One region of the Priestia sp. KCTC 13724 genome, then DNA from elsewhere that is predicted to be linked to it. Evidence: riboswitches for the same ligand, from Rfam matches in the RefSeq annotation. Region 1 holds a riboswitch; the other holds the start of a gene.

Region 1 (12,298 bases):
TTATCTTCTAAAATTCCATTCAACAGAAGCATATTTCTTTTGTGCTAATTCTTCTACGTAACGCTCTTCTTGTTCTGTTAATTCATAAGGTTCTAAGTCAATATCTAAAGCGCTAGCAAAGCCTTTATAAAATGCTTCCTTCGCTTCTTCCATTTGGATTTTACGGCCTGCAATAGCATTGATTGCAACAGCTTTTGAACGAAACGCACGCTGCATTCGCTCTTTCACACGATCATTTGGATAATTAAATACGCTAAATAATTTATCTTCGTCAATCTCTAATAAAATAGAACCGTGCTGTAAAATTACACCTTTTTGACGCGTTTGTGCACTTCCAGCAATTTTACGCCCTTCTACCACAAGCTCATACCATGAAGGTGCATCAAAACAAACAGATGAACGTGGATTTTTCAAACTATTTTTTTCTTCTTCTGTGCGAGGGATTGCAAAATATGCTTCCAGACCCAGCGAACGAAATCCCTCTAATAACCCTTCTGAAATGACACGATACGCCTCTGTCACCGTCTTAGGCATGTTTGGATAGTCTTCCGATACAATGACGCTGTAAGTAAGCTCCTCGTCGTGCAAAACGCCTCGTCCCCCTGTTGGTCGACGCACAAATCCTAATCCTAATTTATCTACCTGTTCAAAATTGATTTCTTTTTCAGCTTTTTGAAAGTAACCAATTGATAATGTTGGAGGATTCCAGCCGTAAAATCGAATCGTTGGTGGTATTTGACCAGTGCTATGCCACTCTAAAAGCGCTTCATCAAGTGCCATATTGTAATATGGCGAACGTTCTTTTGAATCAATGAATCTCCATTTTTGCTTCATTTTTCTCATCCCTAACTAGTATAGTAGACATTTACATATGTAATAAACTTAATCCGTTTTTTAGTCTACCAAAAGATAAGCAGAAGGAAAAGAAAAGTGAAGCAGTAATTTTTTACTTTTCTTTCGTAAAAACTATCATGACTTCAAGAAGAATCCCTTTACTTCTAATTTCATTCACTTATATAATAAGACTATGTATTTTGTCGAAGAAAGGAAGAAACAACATGTGGGCACTAATCATTGTACTTGCGGCAATTATTATTTATTCTGTCGTAATGTTTTTTTACCAACGTCGCATTATGAAAACGTTAACGGAAGAAGAATTCCGCAGCGGTTATCGTAAAGCACAGCTAGTTGATATTCGCGAACCAAATGAATTTGAAAACGGACATATTTTAGGAGCAAGAAATATTCCTCTTTCACAGTTCCGTATGCGTATAAAGGAGTTCCGTACTGATCAACCTGTTTATATTTACTGCCAAAGTGGCATGCGAACTGGTCGTGCTGCTCAGCTCTTGCGCAAGCATGGTGTGAAAGAGATTCATGACCTAAAAGGCGGATTCAAAGCTTGGAACGGCAAAATTAAAACAAAAAAATAAACCACAAAAACAGCCCCTTCATCTAAGAAGGGGCTGTTTTTGTGGTTTATTTTTGATAGCGGAGTACAGGCTTTCTTGCTGCAAGCGTTTCATCCAATCGCTTCACAACCGTCGTATGAGGTGCTTCTTGAACGATTTCCGGATTTTCTTCCACTTCTTTTGCAATTTGAATCATTGCACCAATAAACGCATCAAGCGTCTCTTTTGATTCCGTTTCAGTTGGTTCAATCATCATGCACTCTTCGACAATAAGAGGGAAGTAAATTGTCGGTGGATGATACCCAAAATCAAGCAGTCGCTTCGCAATATCCAGCGTGCGAACACCGAGTTTCTTTTGCCGCTTCCCTGATAAAACAAATTCATGCTTACAATGACGATCAAACGGTAAATCATAATGCTCTGACAATCGTCTCATCATGTAGTTTGCGTTTAATACCGCATTTTCCGTTACCGCTTTTAAACCATCTGGACCCATAGAGCGGATGTACGTATAAGCACGTACGTTAATACCAAAGTTGCCGTAAAACGGTTTAACTCGGCCAATGGACTGTGGGCGATTGTAGTCGAAAGTAAAGCCGCTTTCCGTTTTGACTAGTACCGGTTTTGGTAAAAATGGAATTAAATCTGCTTTTACACCAACTGGACCAGAACCTGGACCGCCACCACCGTGTGGACCTGTGAATGTTTTATGAAGGTTTAAATGTACAATGTCAAAGCCCATATCGCCTGGTCGTGCTTTACTTAATACAGCATTTAAGTTCGCTCCGTCATAATAAAGCTTACCACCAGCTGCATGAACGATTTCTGCCATTTCCAAAATATCTTCTTCAAAAAGACCTAACGTATTTGGGTTTGTTAACATAAGAGCTGCTGTTTCTTCGTTTACTACTTTACGAAGATCATCTAAGTCTACCAAACCATGCTCATTAGATTTTACAGTAACTGTTTCAAATCCAGCTACTGTTGCCGAGGCTGGATTTGTACCATGAGCTGAATCAGGAACGATTACTTTCGTACGCTTCGTATCACCTTTTGCTTCATGATAGGCACGAATCATCATTAACCCCGTCCACTCACCATGAGCACCTGCTGCTGGCTGAAGCGTAACTTCATCCATGCCTGTAATCTCTGTTAAGTGCTCCTGCAAATCATACATGAGCTCAAGAGCACCTTGAACCGTTTCTTCATCCTGAAGTGGATGAATATTAGCGAAGCCTGGAATACGGGCTGTATATTCATTAATTTTTGGATTATATTTCATTGTACAAGAACCAAGCGGATAAAAGCCAGAGTCTACTCCATGGTTACGTTTTGAAAGAGCAGTATAGTGACGCATAATGTCTAGCTCAGACACTTCTGGAAGTTCTGGTGCTTCGGTACGTACATATTCTGCTGGCAACACTTCCGTACTGGTTACTTCCGGCACGTCTAGTTCTGGTAATGAATAGCCAACGCGTCCTTCTTTACTCATTTCAAAAATAAGCGATTGATGTTGATTATGCATAAAGATCCCCCAATTCCTTCACAAGTTGGTCGATTTCTTCTTTTGTACGGAGTTCAGTAAAAGCAAGTAGCATGTGATCCTTAAGCTCATGATAGTCTCGGCCTAAATCATAGCCACCAATGATATGCTTCGCTAATAACTTTTGATTTACTTCCTTACTAGGTTGAGGTAGTTTTACAACCAACTCATTGAAAAATGCCCCATTAAAAACAACATCTACTTCGCTTGCTTTTAATGCGTTATATGCATAATGCGTTTTTGATAAATTTTGCGTAGCCATTTCCTTTACCCCTTGCTTTCCTAAGGCAGTCATCGCTACTGAAGCTGCAAGTGCATTTAACGCTTGATTTGAACAAATGTTTGAAGTTGCTTTATCACGGCGAATATGTTGCTCACGTGCTTGAAGCGTTAAGACAAAGCCGCGCTTACCATTTTCATCAATCGTTTGACCAACTAAGCGTCCTGGAATTTTACGCATTAACTTTGTCGTTGTAGCAAAGTAGCCGCAGTGAGGACCACCGAACTGTGTTGGAATACCAAAAGGTTGTGCATCTCCTACAACAATATCAGCACCAAACTGACCCGGAGGAGTTAACAATCCAAGAGATAGTGGATTGCTTGATACAACAAACATTCCTTTTCCTTGATGAGCAATGGCTTCAATTTCTCTTAAAGGTTCTACTTGACCAAAGAAGTTTGGATACTGAACGATGACAGCCGCTACATCATCATCCATGCGCTCCTTCAGCACCGTCAGATCCGTTACGCCGTCTTTGCTTGGTACTTCTACTACTTCAATGTACTGACCTGCTGCGTACGTTTCTAACACAGCTCGTGATTCAGGGTGAACTGTTTCTGAAACTAACACTTTTTTCTTTCTCGTTTGACCTGCACTTAACATGGCTGCCTCAGCAAGTGCTGTACCACCATCGTACATGGATGAATTGGCAACATCCATTCCTGTTAGCTCACAAATCATCGTTTGAAATTCAAAGATAGCCTGCAGCTCTCCTTGCGAAATTTCAGGCTGATATGGTGTATAAGCTGTGTAAAACTCTGAACGCGAAATAACGTGATCAACAATAATTGGCATATAGTGATCATAAACACCTGCTCCTAAAAATGAAGCGTATTCCTTTACGTTCTTATTTTTAGTAGCTAAGTTTGTTAACTCTTTTACTAGCTCAGATTCTGAGGCCGCTTTTTTTATATTGTATTCCCCTTGGAAACGAACGCTTTCTGGGATATCTGAAAACAACTCATCCACTGAAGACACGCCAATTGCCTTTAACATTTGCTGCTGATTTTCTGATGTCATTGGTAAATAACGATGTACCATTCTTTTGTCCCCTCTCTTTAATTACCCAACATTATTTTGAACGCTTATAAAAAGGTGTCTTCACGACTTTTGCTTTTAAACGTCTTTTTCGCACTTGCACATACACTTCTGTACCTAGCTCAGCATGTTTAGCATCGATAAGTGCAAGACCAATGCTTTTATTTAAAGTTGGCGATTGTGTGCCTGTTGTAACAAAGCCAATCTCTTCTTCCTCACTAAACACTTCATATCCATGTCGTGGAATTCCTTTATCAATCATTTCAAGCCCAACAAGCTTGCGGTTTGGTCCTTCTTCACGCTGACGCTTTAATACCTCTTTGCCGATAAAATCTTCTTTATCCGTTTTCACTGCGAATCCGATACGTGCTTCAATTGGCGTAATATCTTTTGAAAGCTCTTGACCATATAAAGCTAAAGTTGCTTCAAAACGAAGCGTATCTCGTGCTCCTAATCCACACGGAACTACCTCTTCACTTTTTAAAAGCTCAGTCCAAAGCGTTACTACATCTGATGCAGAACAGTACAGTTCAAAACCATCCTCGCCTGTATAACCTGTACGTGAAACAAGCGCTCTCACACCTGCTACTTCTACATCATCTTTAAATGTAAATGGTTTCAAGTCAGATAATGATTCATATGTTAATTTCTGTAAAACACCTTGTGCAGCTGGACCTTGCAAAGCTAGTAAAGCAAACTCACTTGAACGATTTACAAGCTCAATACCCTCTGGCTTATGCTGCTGTAGCCATTCGAAGTCTTTTTCAATATTTGCTGCGTTTACAACAAGCAGGTAGTCATCTTCTCCTTTTTGATAAACAAGGAGATCATCCACTGTGCCCCCATCTTCATAGCACATCGCGGTATATAGTGCTTTACCTGGACGTAATACTGAAACATCATTCGTCATAACTTTTTGTAAAAATGCCAAGCTATTTGTCCCTTTTACATCAAACTCTCCCATGTGAGAAACATCGAACAGGCCAGCTTTTGTACGAACCGCATGATGTTCTTCTTTAATAGATGAGAATTGAACTGGAAGAGCCCAACCTCCAAAATCAATAATCTTTCCACCGTACTGTTGATAGACATCGTAAAGTGGTGTTTTGTTTAGCTCAGTCATTTAACATCCTCCTCATATAAGGCCATTTGCTTTGGTTTCGGGGAATCATCGTATCTTTTTTACACATAAAAAAGGACAGAGAACTCCCTGCTGTATAGCAGGAAGTCTCTGTCCTTTTCACCTGAAAGTTTACCCGTTAAATAGGTTTGCCTCGTGGGTGGTCTATTCGAAATAGACGCTCTCCAGAGTTGCGTCCAACAAGAGTCTTTTTGCCTGAGAGATTCACATGTTGTTTGCTCCTTCGGCGCCACTTTAAAGCAGTCTCTCCCCTTGTCATCATTCGCCTCTATAAAGTTTGTAATTTTGGGCATACTACTAAGAAACTATTACTTACACACATCAATAACAAAATAGTTCATTTAGTGACAATCTATTTTCTATTTTGAATTTTCTAAAATATATTTTTATCCTACATGATTCTGTTCAGCAGTTCAATAAAAACTTTCAGAAAGGAGCAAAACTAACGATGAACATCAGTATGAAGAAAGATGAAGCATGGGAATCTACTTTTTTAAATAAACTTGAGCAAGACGGCTCTTGGTCTGATTGGGAAATGTATAAATTAGCATATGAAATCGAGGAGCAAACGTTAATTACTGAATTTGAAGGTCTGCAAGCACCTCGCCATTTAACAGACCTAACCCCGCATCCACACCAGTTAGAAGTAGCTAAAAAAGTGGTAGAAGAAATGAATGGAAAAGCGATTTTAGCTGACGAAGTGGGGCTTGGAAAGACAATTGAAGCAGGACTCATTTTAAAAGAATATATGATTCGTGGTCTTGTGAAAAAAGCCCTTATTCTTGTACCAGCATCACTTGTATCCCAATGGGCAATGGAACTTAACCATAAATTTTTTATTCCTGCTGTTCCACAAAAGAAAACATACGTGTGGGAGCAATGCGACATAGTAGTATCATCCATTGATACAGCCAAGCGCTCTCCTCATCGCGAAATTGTATTAGAACAAGATTATGACCTTATCATCATCGATGAAGCTCATAAACTAAAAAATAATAAAACAAAAAACTATGAGTTTGTTCAAAGCTTAAAGAAAAAGTTCTGCTTATTATTAACAGCGACACCAATTCAAAATCGAGTAGAAGAGATTTTCAACTTAGTTTCGTTATTAAAACCAGGCCACCTAGGAAACAAAGATTATTTTGCTGATTTATTTTCTGCTAAGAAACGTTCTGTTCAAAATGATGAGTATTTAAAGGAACTCGTTAACAAAGTGATGATTCGAAACCGCAGGCAAGACACAGGTATTGAATGGACAAAACGAATTGTTCAAACCGTTCCTGTTGAGTTTTCATCTGAAGAACGAGAGTTGTATGATCAAATCACTTCATTTAAGCAACATTCAAATTTACCCAGCAGTTCCTTTGCAATTTTAACATTGCAGCGCGAAGCTTGTAGCAGTCGCGAAGCAGTATTTATGACCTTAAAAAGCATGCTTGAACGCCAAGAGGACGAAAACAGTGAAAAAGCTACTCAGATGCTTAAACCACTCCTTGAAAAAGTACAAACCGTTCCTCAAAATGCGAAAGCAGAAAAGGTAATTGAATTAATTCAACAGATTAATGATAAAGTCATCATTTTTACGGAATATCGAGCAACTCAGCTTTATTTACAGTGGTATTTAAAACAACACGGTATTACATCTGTTCCGTTTAGGGGTGGATTTAAGCGTGGAAAAAAAGACTGGATGAAACAGCTTTTTGAAAGCCATGCTCAAGTTTTTATCGCAACGGAAGCTGGAGGTGAAGGAATTAACCTTCAATTCTGTCACCATATCATTAACTACGACCTACCTTGGAACCCAATGAGATTAGAGCAACGAATTGGACGCGTTCATAGACTGGGTCAACAGCATGATGTGCACATTTATAATCTAGCAATTGAGAATACAGTCGAAGAACATATTTTAAAGCTACTTTATGAAAAAATAAATTTATTTGAGCGTGTTGTTGGTGAGCTCGATGAAATTTTAACCAAACTAGAAATTGATAACATTGAAGATCACATTCAAGATATTCTTCTTCATTCACGAAGTGAAGGAGAAATGAAAATTAAGATGAACAATCTTACATCCATTATTGAATATCACGAAGATGAAGAAGGTGAACAGCATGCAGCAAACTGAAATTCATCAATTTCTCAAAAAATATTTCACGGCACATAACTGTGACTTGACAGAAGACGACCCATCTTATTTGAAGGTTCAGCTTACTATTGAAATGGATAAAGAGCTTATGAACCGACCTTTTTATTGGCATTATATTGAAAAAACAGGCGGGAAACCTAATCCTGCTTCACTTACGTTTATCACCGATCCAACTTATGATGATTCATCTGTACAAGGCGAAAAAATTCACTTTGGCTCACCGCGTTTACATCAAATTTTTGGGTCAGCCCAAAAGTTTGGAGGATTCGTTCACTTATATGAAAAAATGCATTCTCACTCACAATCGCAGCGTTCACTTCAGCCTTGGCTTGCTTTAAATATGAAGGTTTCGTATAAGTGTGACCGAAAAAAAGATGAATTACTATCGCTTGGGTTAAATTTAATTACGGGAGCGATTCTTGATAACTTTCAGCTGATGATGTCCAAACAAAACTTCACGTCAAAGATTCCTGATTATTGCTTTACGCTATCGCCAATTATTCGCCCCAAAAGCGGAATTTCAAGATTATCAGCTTATGTGGAAGATCACATTTCAAAGCAGCCGATGGATTGGGCAAAAAAAGCGCAAGAAAGATGGTATGAAGACCTTGCACTTTTAGATCATTTCTATGAGAATATGGAAGAGCTACCCGAAAGCTATACGACAGAAAAACAGGCTTTACAAGATTTATATGAGCCTGTTATTTTAACGAAAATTGTAAACGGCGGATTGTTTTACTTGTCTGAACAAACTGTTAATCATCACCTTTCACGTCATTTCGTATAAAACATTCTATAAATAAAAAAGGTAAAAAGAGCGCAGGCTACTTTTTACCTTTTTTCGTATTTCGATACCAGATTTGAAATGAAAGAGGAATCATTCCAAACCACCTATTAAAAAACGGATCTCGTGTCTTTTTCTTTTCAATTCGTTTGGTTTTACGAATTTCTTTCGGTTGATCCATATATTGAACAAGCTGCTGCGTTACGTACTTCACGTAGTCGTTTGTTTTCACATCATCATCTCCTACGAACTAGTATATCCTCGCTGAAAAGCTATTAATCAAAAGCAAGAAAACTTTGTGATGATGTAACACATTCTTTCCTGACTAATAATATGATACGTTATATTCTTTTGTAAGAAAGAGGTTGAAACAACTATGAGTCATTCTGGATTTGTTCCTGATAATTCGAATATTAAGAAGACGTCTGGTACACCAAACTTATCGTTTAACTACCAAAACAGCGTATTATTTAAACGAAACACCAACAACATTGCGTATCAAGTAACATCTACACAGCTCCCTGCCATGATTGGTTGAGCTTTTGTAGACTTATATTTAACTAAAGGCTATATGAGAGAACCCCATTGGCACCCAAATGCTTGGGAGTTAGATGTGGTGATTTCTGGAGAAGTCGAGGTATCAATTATAGATCCCGATACGAGCACCCTGCATACGTATCGTATTAAAAAAGGAAATGTAGCATTTATCCCAATGGGTTGGTGGCACTGGATTGAACCATTAACAGAAGAAGCTCCCTTCACCTTTTCTTTAATAACGACCAGTTTGAATCAGCAGAAGGTTCAGACATCCTTCGCTTAACACCTCCTGAAGTGTTTCAAAAAGCTTATAATGTCAACGAAAGCCAAATTAAACAAGCATTGGAACCCATTGATGAAACGGTTGTGATTGGGCCTCCTTTCACTAACCATTCAAAGCGTAATGTAGAACATCATCATGTAAAAATCAAATATTAATGATAAAGATGTTGAATTTGATGATTAACAACAAAAGACCTTGATTTCTTCATAAACTCAAGGTTTTTTGCTCTATCTCTAAACCCAGGCAATTACCTTACCGCTTTCTCGCTGAAAAGTAATTGTATGAATAAGCTGTCTTTCTTCTTTTGTAGCGCAGCGAACTTGAATAGTCACACTATCCTCTGTCTGCCTTAGTATTTGGTACTTAACGGTTCCTGAATCATAAGTTAGTACCCCATCGCTTTCTTGTGAAAAATTATTTGTTTGAACGTCTGCTTGTAAATCTCGGACTCCTTTTTGCAGTAAATAGTCTAATTCATAGCGCTGATTTACTTCGGCATAAAACGTACTTTTCGTTACAAAATACACCAACTGGTGGGATAGTAAAAATAAAAATAGCGCACTAAAGGCTAGTACAAAGGGAAGCGCAAAACCCGCTTGGTACGCTTTCCTATCTTTATTCAACATCCATAAATGTTTTAATCGTTGTTTCATGAATTTCACCGTGTTTATATACCACCTTAACATGAAGCAGATTGCTTTCGTATTTGTACTCAATTAACTTCACAAACTGCAAGACAACTTCATGACCACTCTGGTCAACCCTACGCCGAACCTTATCATTAAAAGGTTCATACGTAACTAAAGGCTCTCCATCTATTCGTAATGATAAAATTCTTTCGTTAACGCTAACATGATGCGCTCTTCGATACTCCTTTGTTAACTGCTGAATAAAGATTTCCCATTCCATTTCTGTTGCTAGGTCATCAGGGGCATATTTTTGGTTAGCCAATGACAAGACAGGCGGAATAAAGGATACTATTACAAAGAAAATCGTTAAACTAAGCAACATTTCTACTAATGTAAAACCTTTTTGGTTCCTCATTTTAACGTAGATTCACATCTTTCTATGATTTTCTGATTAGTTCTTTTCCAAGAAACACACCACTTTGGAACCGGTTCTTCTTTGAATACAAGGAGGTATTCAACCCCGTTATACATCCTCTTTTCAGAGAGTAAGTGCTTTTGATCAGCATCCGTCATGACTTTTTCATACAAAAGCGCATCTCCTACATACATTCGCTTCTTATCTTTTTCAGCTTGTATTGCTTGAATATATAAAGGAACAATCACAGCGGTGAGCATAATCAGCGCACTGAATGCTACTAGCATTTCCAGTAATGTGAAGCCTGTTTGATTATTATATTTTCGTAACATAAAAGCGTCCTCTTCCAATTTGGAACGTGACCTTATATGTTTCTTTGTTACTTGAAATAAACAAGCTTTTTGCCTGCGAAATATTTCCTTGCTCATTATATTGAATCGAACTTGTACCACTGCTAAACACAACTCGAATATTCGAATGATAACCTCTTTGCATAATGGGCCTTTCAGCTCCAATCTTAAGCAACAAATATCGGGAGTTGGCTGGCTCAAATGTAAGCCTTGCCGGACGCTGAGTAGTGATGGCTATTTGTTGCGTATAAAAGGTATCTGCTTGAAGTTGTCGTAAAAATGAGGTTAACTGATAGTGGGCCATAAGAGGTTTTAAATTGATGACGATGATTAACACCATAACTTGCACAATGGCTAACACGATTAAGGACTCGATTAGCGTAAAGCCTTTTTGATTCATTTTACGAGTTTCCATCACTCGCTGATACGCGTCCATCCGTACCTATTGTAATTTTCGAACCATTTGGACACACCGTTCCTTCTTTTAAGTATCCTCCGCTTTCAAGCTCGTTTAAAGTAGGCTTTGTTCCGTTTTCAAGCTCATACACCTGCACTTGTGCTTCCACTGTTTTCACTAAAGCCGAGCATCCTTTATTGTTAATAACAGCGTTATGCTTTAATACATTTGGCACCATAATAAGCAATAGCACTGTAATAACTAACATAACAATGAGCATCTCAATTAAAGTAAAACCTTTCTCATTTTTTAACATGTTTGAATCCCCTTTATAAACTCGACATAATTTCTAGCATTGGCATCATGACTGACATATACATAAGTAGAATAACGATACCAATAAAGGCGAACGTAATGGGCTGAACATATTTGAGAATGTGAAAAACCCATTCTTCCATTCTCTCAACCATATATAGGCTGTAGTCGTACAATTCTTTTGCTAAATCCCCATTTTTTTGTCCATGAACAACGACCTCTGCTAAATCTTTTTGATAATAAGGACGTGTTTGTAAAATTTGATTAAGAGATTTTCCAGCGGCAAGTTCTGTTGTGAAAAGCTTAGCTTCTTCTCTAAAAAAAGGATAGTGTTGCTGCAGCTGAAAGAGCGAGAGACACTCATAAATTGATAGTCCACCTTTTAATAAATTACTCGTATGAACCGCGAAAAAATAGGAGTTAAACAGCTTAGTGAACTGCTTCATAAAAGGAATTTTCATTAAAATGTTCATTTTCTTTACAGGAGCAAGCTTTTTTGTACTAATAAGATACAGACCTCCTATTAGCAACAAGATTCCAGAGATTCCAAGAAGTGCGTGTGGAAAGTAAGACATAGTCGACATAAAGATAAGAAGAAATGGTGATTGTTCGTGTCCCATTGTTTTATAAAGAGACTGAAAATGCGGTAACAAAACGGTGCTTAATATAAATAAAATCCCAAGGATGAAACTTAAAAGTAAAAGTGGATATTGTACTAGCTTTTGAAATCGTTTCTTGTTTTTTATCTTCTCACTTAGCATATGACTACTTTCTTTTAGCGCAAAATGAAGATCTCCATGCTGTTCAGCAAAATAAAGGTAGCTTAATACGTCTCGGTGAAACTTCAGTTTTAGAAGACAGCTGTGCAAAGACTCGCCTTGACGCATTGCCATTAAACAAGCATCCACATCGCTACGCTGCTTCGCTGATAGCTGGAATGCTATAAACGATAAAGCTTGAGATAGCGTATATCCTTTTTCAACAAGCTTCGATAACTGACTTAAAACTTTAGCTTGTTTGGAAAGTCC
Region 2 (12,298 bases), on a different contig from region 1:
CACAATCCATACATCGTGCTCCTTGTCGACTCAGTGCTTCATCAGATAAAGGAGCAGCATATTCGTTCCAGTCACTTAAACGTTTTAAAGGATCTCTTTCTTTGCCTTTTTCACGTTTAATTTCCATAAATCCTGTTGGTTTTCCCATTTTACTCTCCCCTTTCTTACTGAGCTACCGCTTCTTGTTGTTTTGAAATTGACTTTTTTTCTTGCTGTGCATTTTCTTCAAACGCGCTCATGATTGCTTCCTCTTCAGAAAGCCCCGCTTCTTTTTGTTCTTCAATTCGAGTAATCATACGCTTATAGTCATTTGGAATAACTTTTACAAACTTACTGCTCATTTGTGACCAGTTTTCTAAAATAAACGCTGCTTTTTGGCTATCTGTATATTCAAGGTGACGCTCAATCATCGCTTTTACTTCGTCAGCTTCTTGAGCTTCTAAACCTTCAAAACCAATCATTTCTTGGTTACATAGTTTCTTAAATTCTGCTTTATCATCTGCTAGTACGTATGCAATACCACCTGACATACCTGCACCGAAGTTTTTACCAACAGTTCCCAGAACAACAACTCGACCGCCTGTCATATACTCACAGCCGTGATCACCGATACCTTCTACCACAACATGCGCACCGCTGTTACGAACTGCAAATCGCTCACCTGCTCTGCCACTTACATACGCTTCACCACTTGTCGCACCGATAAACGCAACATTTCCAACAATAACATTATCACCTGAAACGATAGTGGATTGCTTTGGCGCAGATACTGTAATCTTTCCACCTGACAAGCCTTTACCGATATAATCGTTGGCATCTCCTGTTAAATGAAGCGTCATACCAGTTGGAATAAATGCTCCAAAACTTTGACCAGCTGAACCTGAGAAGCGAAGCGTAATCGTATCCTCAGCCAATCCTTTCTCACCATAACGCTTGGTGATTTCACTACCAACAACGGTACCTACCACTCGGTTTGTATTGTGAATATCTAACGAAAGATCCACTTGATATTGCTCTTCAATCGCTTGCTGTACAGCAGGTAAGATTTTTTGCACATCTAGAGACTGGTCAATTTTATGATTTTGCGGCGTCTTAAACGTACGAACACCCTCTACCTGATGTAAAAGTGTTGTCAAATCTAAATGCTGCGCTTTCCAATGTGACTGTGCACGTTCACTAACATGCAGCACATCTGTACGTCCAACCATCTCTTCTACCGTTCTGAATCCTAACTCTGCCATAATTTCACGAACTTCTTGTGCAACAAAGCGCATATAGTTTACGATATGATCTGGCTCACCTAAGAACTTTTTACGAAGCTCTGGATTTTGTGTTGCTACGCCAACAGGACATGTATCTAAATGACAAGCACGCATCATGATGCAACCTAATACAATTAGCGGAGCCGTAGCAAATCCGTACTCTTCTGCACCTAAAAGTGCTGCCATAACAACATCTTTTCCTGTCATTAGCTTTCCGTCTGTTTCTAGCACTACTTTCTCGCGAAGACCGTTTAACATTAACGTTTGGTGAGCTTCTGCTAAACCTAGCTCCCAAGGTAGGCCCGTATGTTTAATACTCGTTTTTGGTGACGCACCTGTTCCACCGTCGTATCCACTAATAACAATTACATCTGCCACACCTTTTGCAACACCAGCTGCAATCGTCCCAACACCTGCTTTTGATACAAGCTTAACGCTAATACGAGCGTTACGGTTGGCATTTTTCAAGTCATGAATAAGCTGAGCTAAATCTTCAATTGAATAAATATCATGATGTGGCGGAGGAGAGATTAAGCCTACTCCCGGAGTAGATCCACGTACATCTGCAACCCATGGATATACTTTGTTCCCAGGCAGCTGTCCACCTTCTCCTGGCTTAGCGCCTTGAGCCATTTTAATTTGCAACTCATCAGCATTCACTAAATAGTGACTTTTCACACCAAATCGCCCTGATGCAATTTGTTTAATGGCACTGCGACGGTTATCACCGTTTTCATCAAGCTCATAACGTCTTGGATTTTCTCCACCTTCACCACTATTGCTTCTAGCACCTAATTTATTCATCGCAATTGCTAATGCTTCGTGTGCTTCTTCACTCAAAGAACCAAACGACATAGCACCTGATTTAAATCGCTTGACAATAGAATCCACAGATTCTACTTCATCGATTGAAAGAGCTGGGCGTTCTTGTTTAAAGGCAAAAAGGTTACGTAAGAACCCGATGCGTTCTTCGTTTGCAGCTTCTGAAAACTGCTTAAATAAATCATAGTCACCTTTTCGACAAGCCCATTGTAAGGTATGAATCGTTTTCGGGTTAAACGCATGATGCTCACCTGTTTTTCGCCATTGGAAGTCACTTCCTGACTCTAAAGTCTGTTCGTACGCTTCAGCATAAGCTGCTTCGTGTCGTGTGCGCGCTTCTTTTCCAATGACATCTAAGCCAATTCCTCCTAACTGAGATGCTGTACCTGTAAAGTAAGCTGCAATAACTTCTTCACCGATTCCAACTGCTTCAAAAATTTGAGCTCCTCGGTAACTTTGCACAGTAGAAATCCCCATTTTAGACATTACTTTTACAACGCCTTCGGTAACTGCTTTTACATATTTCGCTACCGCTACTTGATAAGAAGTTTTTAAATTGCCAGCTGCAATTTCATAATCATACGTTGCAAACGCTAAATAAGGATTAATTGCATCTGCTCCATAACCAATTAAAGCTGCAAAATGATGAACTTCACGAACTTCTCCAGATTCAATAACTAAGCTGACTTTTGTACGACTACCACGACGAATTAAATGCTGGTGAAGAGCACTTGCAACTAATAAAATTGGCATTGGTGCACGGTTTGCATTAATCTCTCGATCACTTAAGATTAAAATACTAGCACCCTCTACGATTGCTTTTTCTGCATCGTTAAATAAATCTTCTAAAGATGCTTTCAAATCATCCTTAAATACCGTTGAAAGAACAGCACTCTTGAAACCTTTAATGCTATCTTCTTTTAATGTTTGAAGCTGTCCATTCGTTAACACTGGTGTTTCTAGCTGGATGCGACGACTATTTTCTTTTGTTGGGTGTAGCAAATTGCCCTCTGCACCTAGCAGCGTCATTGTTGACGTCACCAGCTGCTCACGAATTGCATCAATCGGTGGGTTCGTTACTTGTGCAAACAACTGTTTAAAATAGTTGAATAAGGACTGAGGACGATCTGAAAGAACTGCAAGTGGCGTATCATTCCCCATTGAACCTAACGGATCTTTTCCTTCGTTCACAACCGGCAGTAAATATTTATGAATATCTTCATACGTATAGCCAAACGCTTTTTGACGAACAACTAAGTCATCAAAAGATTCTGGCTTTTCATCAGCTGAAGCAGCTAACTTTACCATCTGCTCATCTAACCACTGCTGATACGGTTCCGCTTGCGCCATTTCAGCTTTAATTTCTTCATCTGAAATGATGCGTCCTTCTTCTAAATCAATTAACAACATTTTCCCTGGGCTTAAACGCTCTTTATAAAGAACATTGTCCTCTTCTACTGGAATAACCCCTACTTCAGAAGAAAGGATAATATAGTCATCTTTTGTCACATAATAACGCGCTGGACGCAACCCATTTCTATCTAAAATTGCACCAATTTGTTTTCCATCAGTGAATGAAATAGCAGTCGGTCCATCCCACGGCTCCATAAGAGCACTATGGTATTCATAAAATGCGCGCTTCTCATCAGACATATGAGGATTTTCAGTCCAAGGTTCTGGAATCATCATCATTGCAGCATGCGCTGGCTTTCTACCTGCTAACACAAAGAATTCAAGCGCATTATCTAGAATGGACGAATCGCTACCTTCACTATCTAAAATTGGCAGTATTTTATGAAGATCTGAACCAAAAGCTTCTGATACGAACTGCTGCTCACGTGCTTTCATCCAATTTTGATTTCCACGAAGCGTATTAATTTCTCCATTGTGAATTAAATAACGGTTTGGATGCGCGCGCTCCCAGCTTGGAAACGTATTTGTACTAAAGCGTGAGTGTACTAAAGCAAAAGGAGATGTAAAGTTTTCATCTTGTAGGTCAAGATAAAATGCATCTACTTGCTCTGGTGTTAATAAACCTTTATAAACAATCGTTCTGCTAGATAAGCTTGAGAAGTAAACGCGATTTTTACGCTCTGCTGCCCAATATTCAGCTTGTTTACGAATAATATATAGTTTGCGTTCAAACGCTAAATCATCTGTAATACTTTCATCTGCACCAATAAATACTTGGCGCACGTGCGGACAGCTTTCCTTTGCTACTTTTCCGATTTTTCCGACATTTGTTGGTACAGTTCTCCAGCCTACAAGCGTTTGTCCTTCTTGTTCAATTAAAGCATTGATATACCCTTCGATTTCTTTTTGTTCTTGCTCATTATTTGAGAAAAAGATCATACCTACACCGTAGCGACCTTTTTGAGGTAATGAAAAATCAGTACATGCTTTTGTGAAAAAGTCATGTGGAATTTGAACCATTAGTCCCGCTCCATCACCCGTTAGCGGATCACTTCCTTGACCACCGCGATGATCGAGTTGACAAAGCATATTTAGTCCTTTTTTTACGATGTCGTGCGATGCCACTCCTTTTAAGTGTGCATATAATCCGATTCCGCATGCATCGTGCTCAAACTCAGGACGGTAGAGACCTTGAGCTTTCGGCATTTGATTGTATGTCATATTTTTCTCCCCCGTTCGTTTTCTTTATCTATTTATTAAGACCACTTGTTTATATTTTAAGTTTTCAAATTAATATAAACAATATATAATTTAGATGAAACCAATCTCATTTTGATATATAGAAAAGGAGTAAGCCGATGGAACTTAGACAATTACGCTATTTTATGGAAGTTGCCAGACGTGAGCACGTATCTGAAGCAGCTGAACATTTGCATGTTGCGCAGTCTGCTATCAGTCGACAAATTGCCAACTTAGAAGATGAACTGGGCGTGGAGTTATTTCAAAGAGAAGGAAGAAATGTAAAGTTAACGTCGATTGGAAAGCTGTTTCTAGAACATACAGAAACGGCCATGAAAGCAATTGATTACGCAAAGGAACAAGTGGATGAATATTTAGATCCTGAGCGAGGAACGATTAAAATTGGATTTCCTACCAGTCTATCAAGTCATCTATTGCCTACGATTATATCTGCGTTTAAAGAGAATTACCCAAACGTCGCTTTTCATTTAAGACAAGGGTCTTATAAATTTCTAATTGAATCCGTTAAGAAGCGGGATATTAATATTGCGTTTTTAGGCCCTGTACCAGTAGACGATGAAGATATTGAAGGGCACATTTTATTTACAGAAAAGATACTGGCACTTGTTCCTTCAAGTCATCCTTTAGCAACACAGGAAAATTTACGCCTCCGCGATTTACGTAACGAAGATTTCGTTTTATTCCCAAATGGATTTGTGCTTCGTAAGATTGCCGTAGATGCTTGTAAGCAAGCTGGGTTTATGCCAAATATCTCATCTGAAGGTGAAGATTTAGACGCAATTAAAGGGCTAGTCTCTGCAGGTATGGGAATTACACTTTTACCTGAAAGCACCGTTTCTGAAACAACGCCCAGGTTTACAACAAAGATTCCTATTCACACACCTGAAGTAAAACGAACAGTCGGAATGATTATTCCAAGAAACCGAAATTTAGCACCTTCTGATCAAATTTTTTATGAGTTTGTTAAATCCTTTTTCGCTATGTTAGAACAGTATAAATGAAGAAACTCTTCATTTATACTGTTCTATTTTATATATGCTTAAAAAATATTAAGGAGTTCGTTTACCATTAAGACAATAAACAATAAAATACAGACAGCTAGCATGATGTTATTCCATAATGGATTACGATACTGTTTTTCTACTCGCTTTGAATTTAAAAGCCAAAGTAGCGACAGGGCTAAAAATGGCATAAATAACGCTCCTAGCGCCCCGTATGCCATAATAAGGCCAACAGGCTTTCCAATAAACAATAAAAGCATGGAAGGAAATGTTAACCAGATTAAATACGCACGGTATGGTTTGGTTTTCTCCACGACGACCCCTGGATTTTTCGCCTCTTTTTTCATAATGCGAACAAAATCAGCAAATAGATATGGTACACCGTTCCATACCCCTAACAATGACGTAAAGGAAGCTGCCCAAAAACCGATTAAAAACAGCCAGCGCATCGGTTCATTAAAGCGCTCGCCTAGCATACTCGATAACTGAATAAGACCTTGTTCACCACTCAACGTTATGCCTGTCCCAAATAAAAACTCCGCTCCTACTACGAGAAGAGACAGCGTAAAGATAGCGGTTACAATATAAGCAACAGCTGAATCAAGGCGCATAATTGAAATCCACGAACGATGGTTCCAGCCTTTTTCACGAATCCAGTATCCGTAAGAAGCCATTGTAATAGAACCACCTACTCCTCCAATTAAAGCTAGAGCGTTCATCAGCGATCCTTCAGGTACTTTTGGTACCATGCCTCCAGCAAGTGCTGTTAAATTTGGAGATAGTAATATGGCAGTGCCTACAACCGTAACAAACATGATGCCAACAAAAACAGTCATTAGCTTTTCAACCAATGCATATCTCCCATTCCAAACTAATAAAAAACCAATAAGTGCATGAATAATAGCCCAAGCCCAAAGCGGGAGCTGAGGAAATAACGCATGCATGGCTAAGGCACATGATGATGAAACAGCAGCTCCAAATACAAACCCCCAAATGACTGAATACACTCCAAAATAGCTGGTAGCCCATTTCCCCATTGAATTCCAGCCTTCTAAAATAGTTTGTCCAGTTGACAATTGCCATCTTCCTACGCCTTCATTTAAGTAGTACTTTAAAATGGCCCCTACTACAATAGCCCATGCGAACGTCATCCCAAGCGTCGCTCCCGCTACCAATGCGGCTACTAAATCCCCTGCTCCTACACCCGTTGCAGCCGTAATCAATCCCGGACCTACTTTTGAAAGTCGACTCCTCAGCCGAGTAGGTGCTTCATTCGTATGTAATTCTACAGTCATACAATTCCCTCCTTTGTTTTACTAGACTCTCGTTATCTATTATACTATTTTTTGTAAATTTTAGAAAGTTTAGATTTTTCAACCCTTTCGATACTTTATTTATCATTGACGCTTTTTTCTTTTTTCTACTATACTGAAATGATGAACTCTTTAATGAAACAAGGTGAATCTATGGACTTTAAAATTAATTTCTTATCTTTTTACGTCATCCAAGTAGATGGTAAAGACGAGCAAGCAGACAAACGCTACAAGCATTTTCAAACGCTGAATACAGAAGAATACGAAGAAAGCTCAATTAAAGACTTCTTAGACGGTGAGTTTAAAAAAATTGTTAAACGTAAGGTTGAACGCCATCCAAAAGCTGAACAAGTTCCTACAAAGCTTGGTTACTTTGTCACGGAACCTGGGCACGCATTAGATTCTAATCCTAACTATAATTTATTTCATCGCACGCGCTTTGCAACGGCAAAGGAGGAATTTGAGGAAAATAGCGAACAGTTTATTCACGCATATTTAGATACCGCAGCTGTACGAGGCGGTGCTTTTTTAGTTATATCCGCTGTACCGCGCAAATATTTCGATCAGGCGTTTGTATTTATTTTAAAATGTGATTTTGAGCCCAAAGTTGCCTCAATCACCGATGAATCAACGCTCATTCGCCATGTCGAAATGGCCATTACAACCAAGAACATGAAGTCTATTCAATACCCATACATGCCTGAAGAAGGCATGGTCGAAGAAAGCGAACTTGTCATCCACCAAGCGTCTCACGCTCGTTACTTTGAAGATTTCTTGAAATTTATTGACTACAACGAGCCGATGCCTGAGGTTATGAAAACACAAGTGATGGATATGGTGCGTGAACACGTCAGCGAAACGTTTGAAGCAGAAAGCGTAGAACTTGAACAGTTTGAGTCGGACATGGAACTGTGGGCAACAAGTGAAAAGCGTGAGCTTCAAGAACGTTTGGATACCAATCAAGTTATGGAAGCTGCTGCTCATATCGTCGAGCATACGCCTGATGCCGAGCTTAAAATGAAGCTTGGCGAAACGGAGATTAAAGGACTGTTAGCGGATTTCGGGGAAAATATTCACTTAGCGAAAGTGAACGGACGCTACGTGGCGTTAATTGAAGCAGAATCGATTTTGTTTGAAAAAGGCGCGTCTCCGATTGAGTTTCATAAGCCTGGGGATTTGCACGGGATTATTGAGAAAATCAGCAGTAAGCGCTGGGAAGAATGAGCCAAAAATAATAAACGGACGCATCTATTTTTTACTTTACTTGCAATACTGAACTGTTTCTGTTATTCTTAAGAAGAATTATTTTTGTTCGGCAAGGATTGACAAGTTAACAACTTTCGTCTGAAGATTTGAGCAAGAATAGTAACACAATGTGTGCAAAGCACACGAGGAGGCAACAACAATGGAACAAGGTAAAGTAAAATGGTTTAACGCAGAAAAAGGTTTTGGATTCATCGAGCGCGAAAACGGAGACGATGTATTCGTACATTTCTCAGCAATCCAAAGCGAAGGTTTCAAATCTTTAGATGAAGGTCAAGCTGTAACTTTTGAAGTAGAGCAAGGTCAACGTGGACCTCAAGCTACTAACGTTCAAAAAGCGTAATTAATACGGACATCTATGTACAGACTCTACTTGTAGAGTCTGTTTTTAATTTACATTGAAATTTGGACATAATAAAAACCCTACTCACGAATGAATAGGGAACATCAAAACACAGATAGTAACTGGTAAAGAAAATGGTAAACTTAGTATAGCATAGTATTCTTATAATACCTAATTTTTTATTACACATCTCATGATAATCAGTAACTAGCCATCCACTGCGATATCCGCCCTCTCCCTCTTTCTCCTCGTCTTAACTTTCACTTATTTGTACAGTTACAATAATTTGTTTACATTCTACTTTAAATATTCTCAAAATACAGTATTTTAAGCTCATGCCTTTTTTAACTAATGGCACATTAAACAAACAATCACTACTTTAGACTCAACTGTAAGAGCTATTTCAGATGGCTCAATAGAAAATGCAGATACAAGCTTTTGGGACACGCTTGCCTCCCAAACAACTCGCCCTTCTGGAGAAGACGAGTAATAAAAATTATCACAGGAAAGCGACTGATAGGCTCTTTCCTTTTTTTCTATTTATAACAATTGTACCCTTTTCCCTTTGCTGAACTATTGATGAAAAGCCTTAGCTCCTACCTCTCCTCTCACCTTTTGCTTCCATTGCTCTATTTTTAAGTGTGATATAGCACAAAACACTCTCCCATTCTAAGTAAACATGATGAAACAATAGAAATGTTCAAAAAACATTGACTATCTTTTCTTTTGTTGATATGATTTTTCTATTGGTTTTTGAGCCAATGTTAAATTGAATATTCCCCAAGCAATGATTGTTGTGGATAACACTACAACAGGAGCAGCTTCTGGAGAGACCGCTTAGGCGGCGCCGAAGGATTCACAATCTCAGGCAAAAGGACAGAAGAGTAACGATACATACGTATGTTATTCGATGACCTATTCGAGATTGGATTCTTCCAATCTCTTTTTTTATTTTCTATATTATTTTTGAGGTGATTATTATGCAACAAAAGCGCGCTGTGGTTAGCGTAATTGGACAAGATCAAGTAGGGATTATTTCAAGCGTCACAACTGTCTTATCAAATCAAGGTGTTAACATCCTCGATATTAGTCAGACAATATTACAAGATTTCTTTACGATGATGATGATTGTCGATGTATCAGCTATTGAACTAAACTCGCTACAACATTCTTTAAATAACGTTAGCGAAGAGCTTGGTTTAAAAATTCACGTGCAGCTTGAAGAAACGTTTCAAGCTATGCATCGCGTATAAAAGGAGGAATAAATATGAGTATTGCTTTAACAGAAATGATGGAAACCATCCGAATGGTTCAAATGGAGAACCTCGATATCCGTACAGTAACAATGGGTATCAGTTTAAGAGACTGTGCTGATTCTAACTTTGAAACAATGAATCAAAATGTCTACAACAAAATTGTTTCATATGCAGGTGAATTAAAAGAAACTGCTGAACAGGTTGAAAAAGAATATGGAATTCCAATTGTAAATAAGCGTATTTCAATTACTCCTATCGCAGAGATTTTAGGTCATACAACGGTTGAACAAACAATCACGCTCGCTAAAACATTAGACCGTGCTGCACAACAGGTTGGTGTCGATTTTATCGGAGGCTTCTCAGCTCTTATTCATAAAGGAATTTCAAAGAGTGATCAAACGTTGCTAGACGCGTTACCTGAAGCTCTTAGCGTAACAGAACGCGTTTGTTCTTCAATCTCAGTAGCCACCACTCGTACCGGTATTAATATGAATGCTGTAAAACAGCTCGGCGTTATTATTAAAGAAGCGGCTAACCGTACAAAAGATCGTGATGGCATTGCTTGCGCCAAGCTGGTTGTGTTCTGTAACCCTGTTGAAGATAATCCATTTATGGCCGGGGCTTTTCACGGCTCAGGTGAAGGTGAAGTGGTCTTAAACGTAGGTGTTAGTGGCCCTGGTGTTGTTTTAAATGCACTAAAACGTCATCCTAATGCTGATTTAGGTGAGGTATCTGAAGTAATTAAAAAGACGGTATTTAAAATTACGCGCGCTGGTGAGTTAATTGGACGCGTAGTGGCTGAACGACTAAACGTTCCCTTTGGCATCATGGATTTATCACTGGCTCCTACTAATGCTATTAACGACAGCGTTGCTGAAATTTTAGAAGAAATTGGGTTAGAACGTGTGGGTACTCATGGTACAATTGCTGCGTTAGCACTTATGAACGATGCTGTGAAAAAAGGAGGCGCAATGGCTAGCTCTTACGTTGGTGGTCTAAGTGGGGCTTTTATTCCAGTCAGTGAAGATAACGGGATGATTAAAGGTATTACCGACGGTTCTCTAAATCTATCAAAACTTGAAGCGATGACCTGCGTATGTTCTGTTGGTTTAGATATGATTGCTTTAACAGGAGATGTTAGTCCTGCTACGCTTTCAGGAATGATTGCTGATGAAGCGGCAATTGGAATGATTAACAAAAAAACAACCGCAGTACGCGTTATCCCTGTTCCCGGTAAAAGTGAAGGTGAAATGGTAGAATTCGGTGGTCTTCTAGGACGAGCTCCAGTCATGGGTGTTAACCCTTATAGCTCTGAGCGATTAGTAAATCGCGGTGGACGAATTCCCGCTCCCCTACAAGCATTGATTAATTAAGTAAAAAGAGTCAGCGTAATCATTACTCTTCACGCTGACTCTCTTTATACGCTTGCAGACAAGATTTGCAAATGCAAGAATGACTAGATTTTGCTTTTAACGCATCTGGAAACTCTTCTTCTGCGCACCAGCAAGTAAACTCTTCTTCTTTTAAAACATGCTGACATCCATTCTTTTTTCCACACAGTGGACAGGTTATGTTAATCATAACTCACTCTTTCTTTACATCCCAATGTGTAGCTTTATCAAAGATCGGCTTCCATATGCGCTCCGGTAAATAGCCAACTCCGTAGGAAGAACCAAGACCCATTGTTGATACAATAAGATGACGACATCCTTTTTCCCAAAACCTGCTGCTTGCTTTCACCTTTACATCCTGAATCTTTCTGCGCTGCATAACCGTTGTTTTTCGAGTAATAAACTGCGATCGAATACTTAAAAATTCATGGGTCATCGCTACGCCTCCTTGGTGATATCCAAACCATGTTAACAACGAAGTAGCTAACAAAATGACAACCACTCCCCACACAAGCTGAACTTTCCAAAAGCTGATTGCTACTGCTGCAATGCAAGCTGTAATGAAGACATATGATAGCTTATACCATACATAATTGCGCACTACGTTTGGCTTAAACTCAAGATAACGATAAGTAGGAAGATACTCTGAAAAAACCTCCGTTATTTCCTTTTGTTTTAAAAATGGGTGTAAATACACTTTTTGCTCTAAATCAGAAGTTACGACTTTTAACGAAATGGCTCCCCAACCAAATAAACGCTGAAGCAAACCTTCTTCAACTGTAACCGCCTTAATTTTTTCAAAAGGAATCGTAAGCGAGCTTTTGTTTAATAGCCCGTATTGAACTTGAAGGTGCTTTTCATAGCGCTCCACCATAAAATTACCAAAGCGGATTACGTACAAGATAATAGAAAGTATATATGCTATGCCACTAGTGTTGCATTAATTTAAATTAACTATTAAAAAGACTCAAAAT

What was found. Region 1 has a riboswitch for glycine ahead of gcvT (glycine cleavage system aminomethyltransferase GcvT). Riboswitches for the same ligand answer to the same signal wherever they lie in the genome.
Region 2: it holds a riboswitch for glycine, as region 1 does, so the genes downstream of both, AC1UFB_RS08815 (ACT domain-containing protein) here and gcvT (glycine cleavage system aminomethyltransferase GcvT) in region 1, are expected to answer to the same signal.

Annotation. Positions count from the first base shown of each region.
Region 1 is NZ_JBXDLD010000171.1:75,789-88,086, reverse strand. It holds gene AC1UFB_RS19770 (lipoate--protein ligase family protein) at 1-834, opposite strand; gene AC1UFB_RS19765 (rhodanese-like domain-containing protein) at 1,059-1,433, shown strand; gene gcvPB (aminomethyl-transferring glycine dehydrogenase subunit GcvPB) at 1,480-2,937, opposite strand; gene gcvPA (aminomethyl-transferring glycine dehydrogenase subunit GcvPA) at 2,930-4,276, opposite strand; gene gcvT (glycine cleavage system aminomethyltransferase GcvT) at 4,308-5,396, opposite strand; glycine riboswitch at 5,503-5,584, opposite strand; glycine riboswitch at 5,588-5,676, opposite strand; gene AC1UFB_RS19745 (DEAD/DEAH box helicase) at 5,863-7,539, shown strand; gene AC1UFB_RS19740 (YqhG family protein) at 7,526-8,347, shown strand; gene AC1UFB_RS19735 (YqzE family protein) at 8,385-8,576, opposite strand; partial or broken gene AC1UFB_RS19730 (cupin domain-containing protein) at 8,721-9,319, shown strand; gene comGG (competence type IV pilus minor pilin ComGG) at 9,398-9,817, opposite strand; gene comGF (competence type IV pilus minor pilin ComGF) at 9,780-10,208, opposite strand; gene AC1UFB_RS19715 (type II secretion system protein) at 10,205-10,540, opposite strand; gene comGD (competence type IV pilus minor pilin ComGD) at 10,524-10,994, opposite strand; gene comGC (competence type IV pilus major pilin ComGC) at 10,960-11,271, opposite strand; gene comGB (competence type IV pilus assembly protein ComGB) at 11,285-12,298, opposite strand, start outside.
Region 2 is NZ_JBXDLD010000058.1:5,647-17,944, forward strand. It holds gene gltD (glutamate synthase small subunit) at 1-148, opposite strand, end outside; gene gltB (glutamate synthase large subunit) at 165-4,718, opposite strand; gene gltC (glutamate biosynthesis transcriptional regulator GltC) at 4,856-5,758, shown strand; gene AC1UFB_RS08795 (Nramp family divalent metal transporter) at 5,797-7,053, opposite strand; gene AC1UFB_RS08800 (DUF3900 domain-containing protein) at 7,225-8,295, shown strand; gene AC1UFB_RS08805 (cold-shock protein) at 8,477-8,677, shown strand; partial or broken gene AC1UFB_RS08810 (carboxypeptidase) at 9,036-9,167, shown strand; glycine riboswitch at 9,492-9,567, shown strand; gene AC1UFB_RS08815 (ACT domain-containing protein) at 9,658-9,930, shown strand; gene AC1UFB_RS08820 (PFL family protein) at 9,945-11,306, shown strand; gene AC1UFB_RS08825 (cysteine-rich CWC family protein) at 11,329-11,514, opposite strand; gene AC1UFB_RS08830 (PH domain-containing protein) at 11,518-12,195, opposite strand.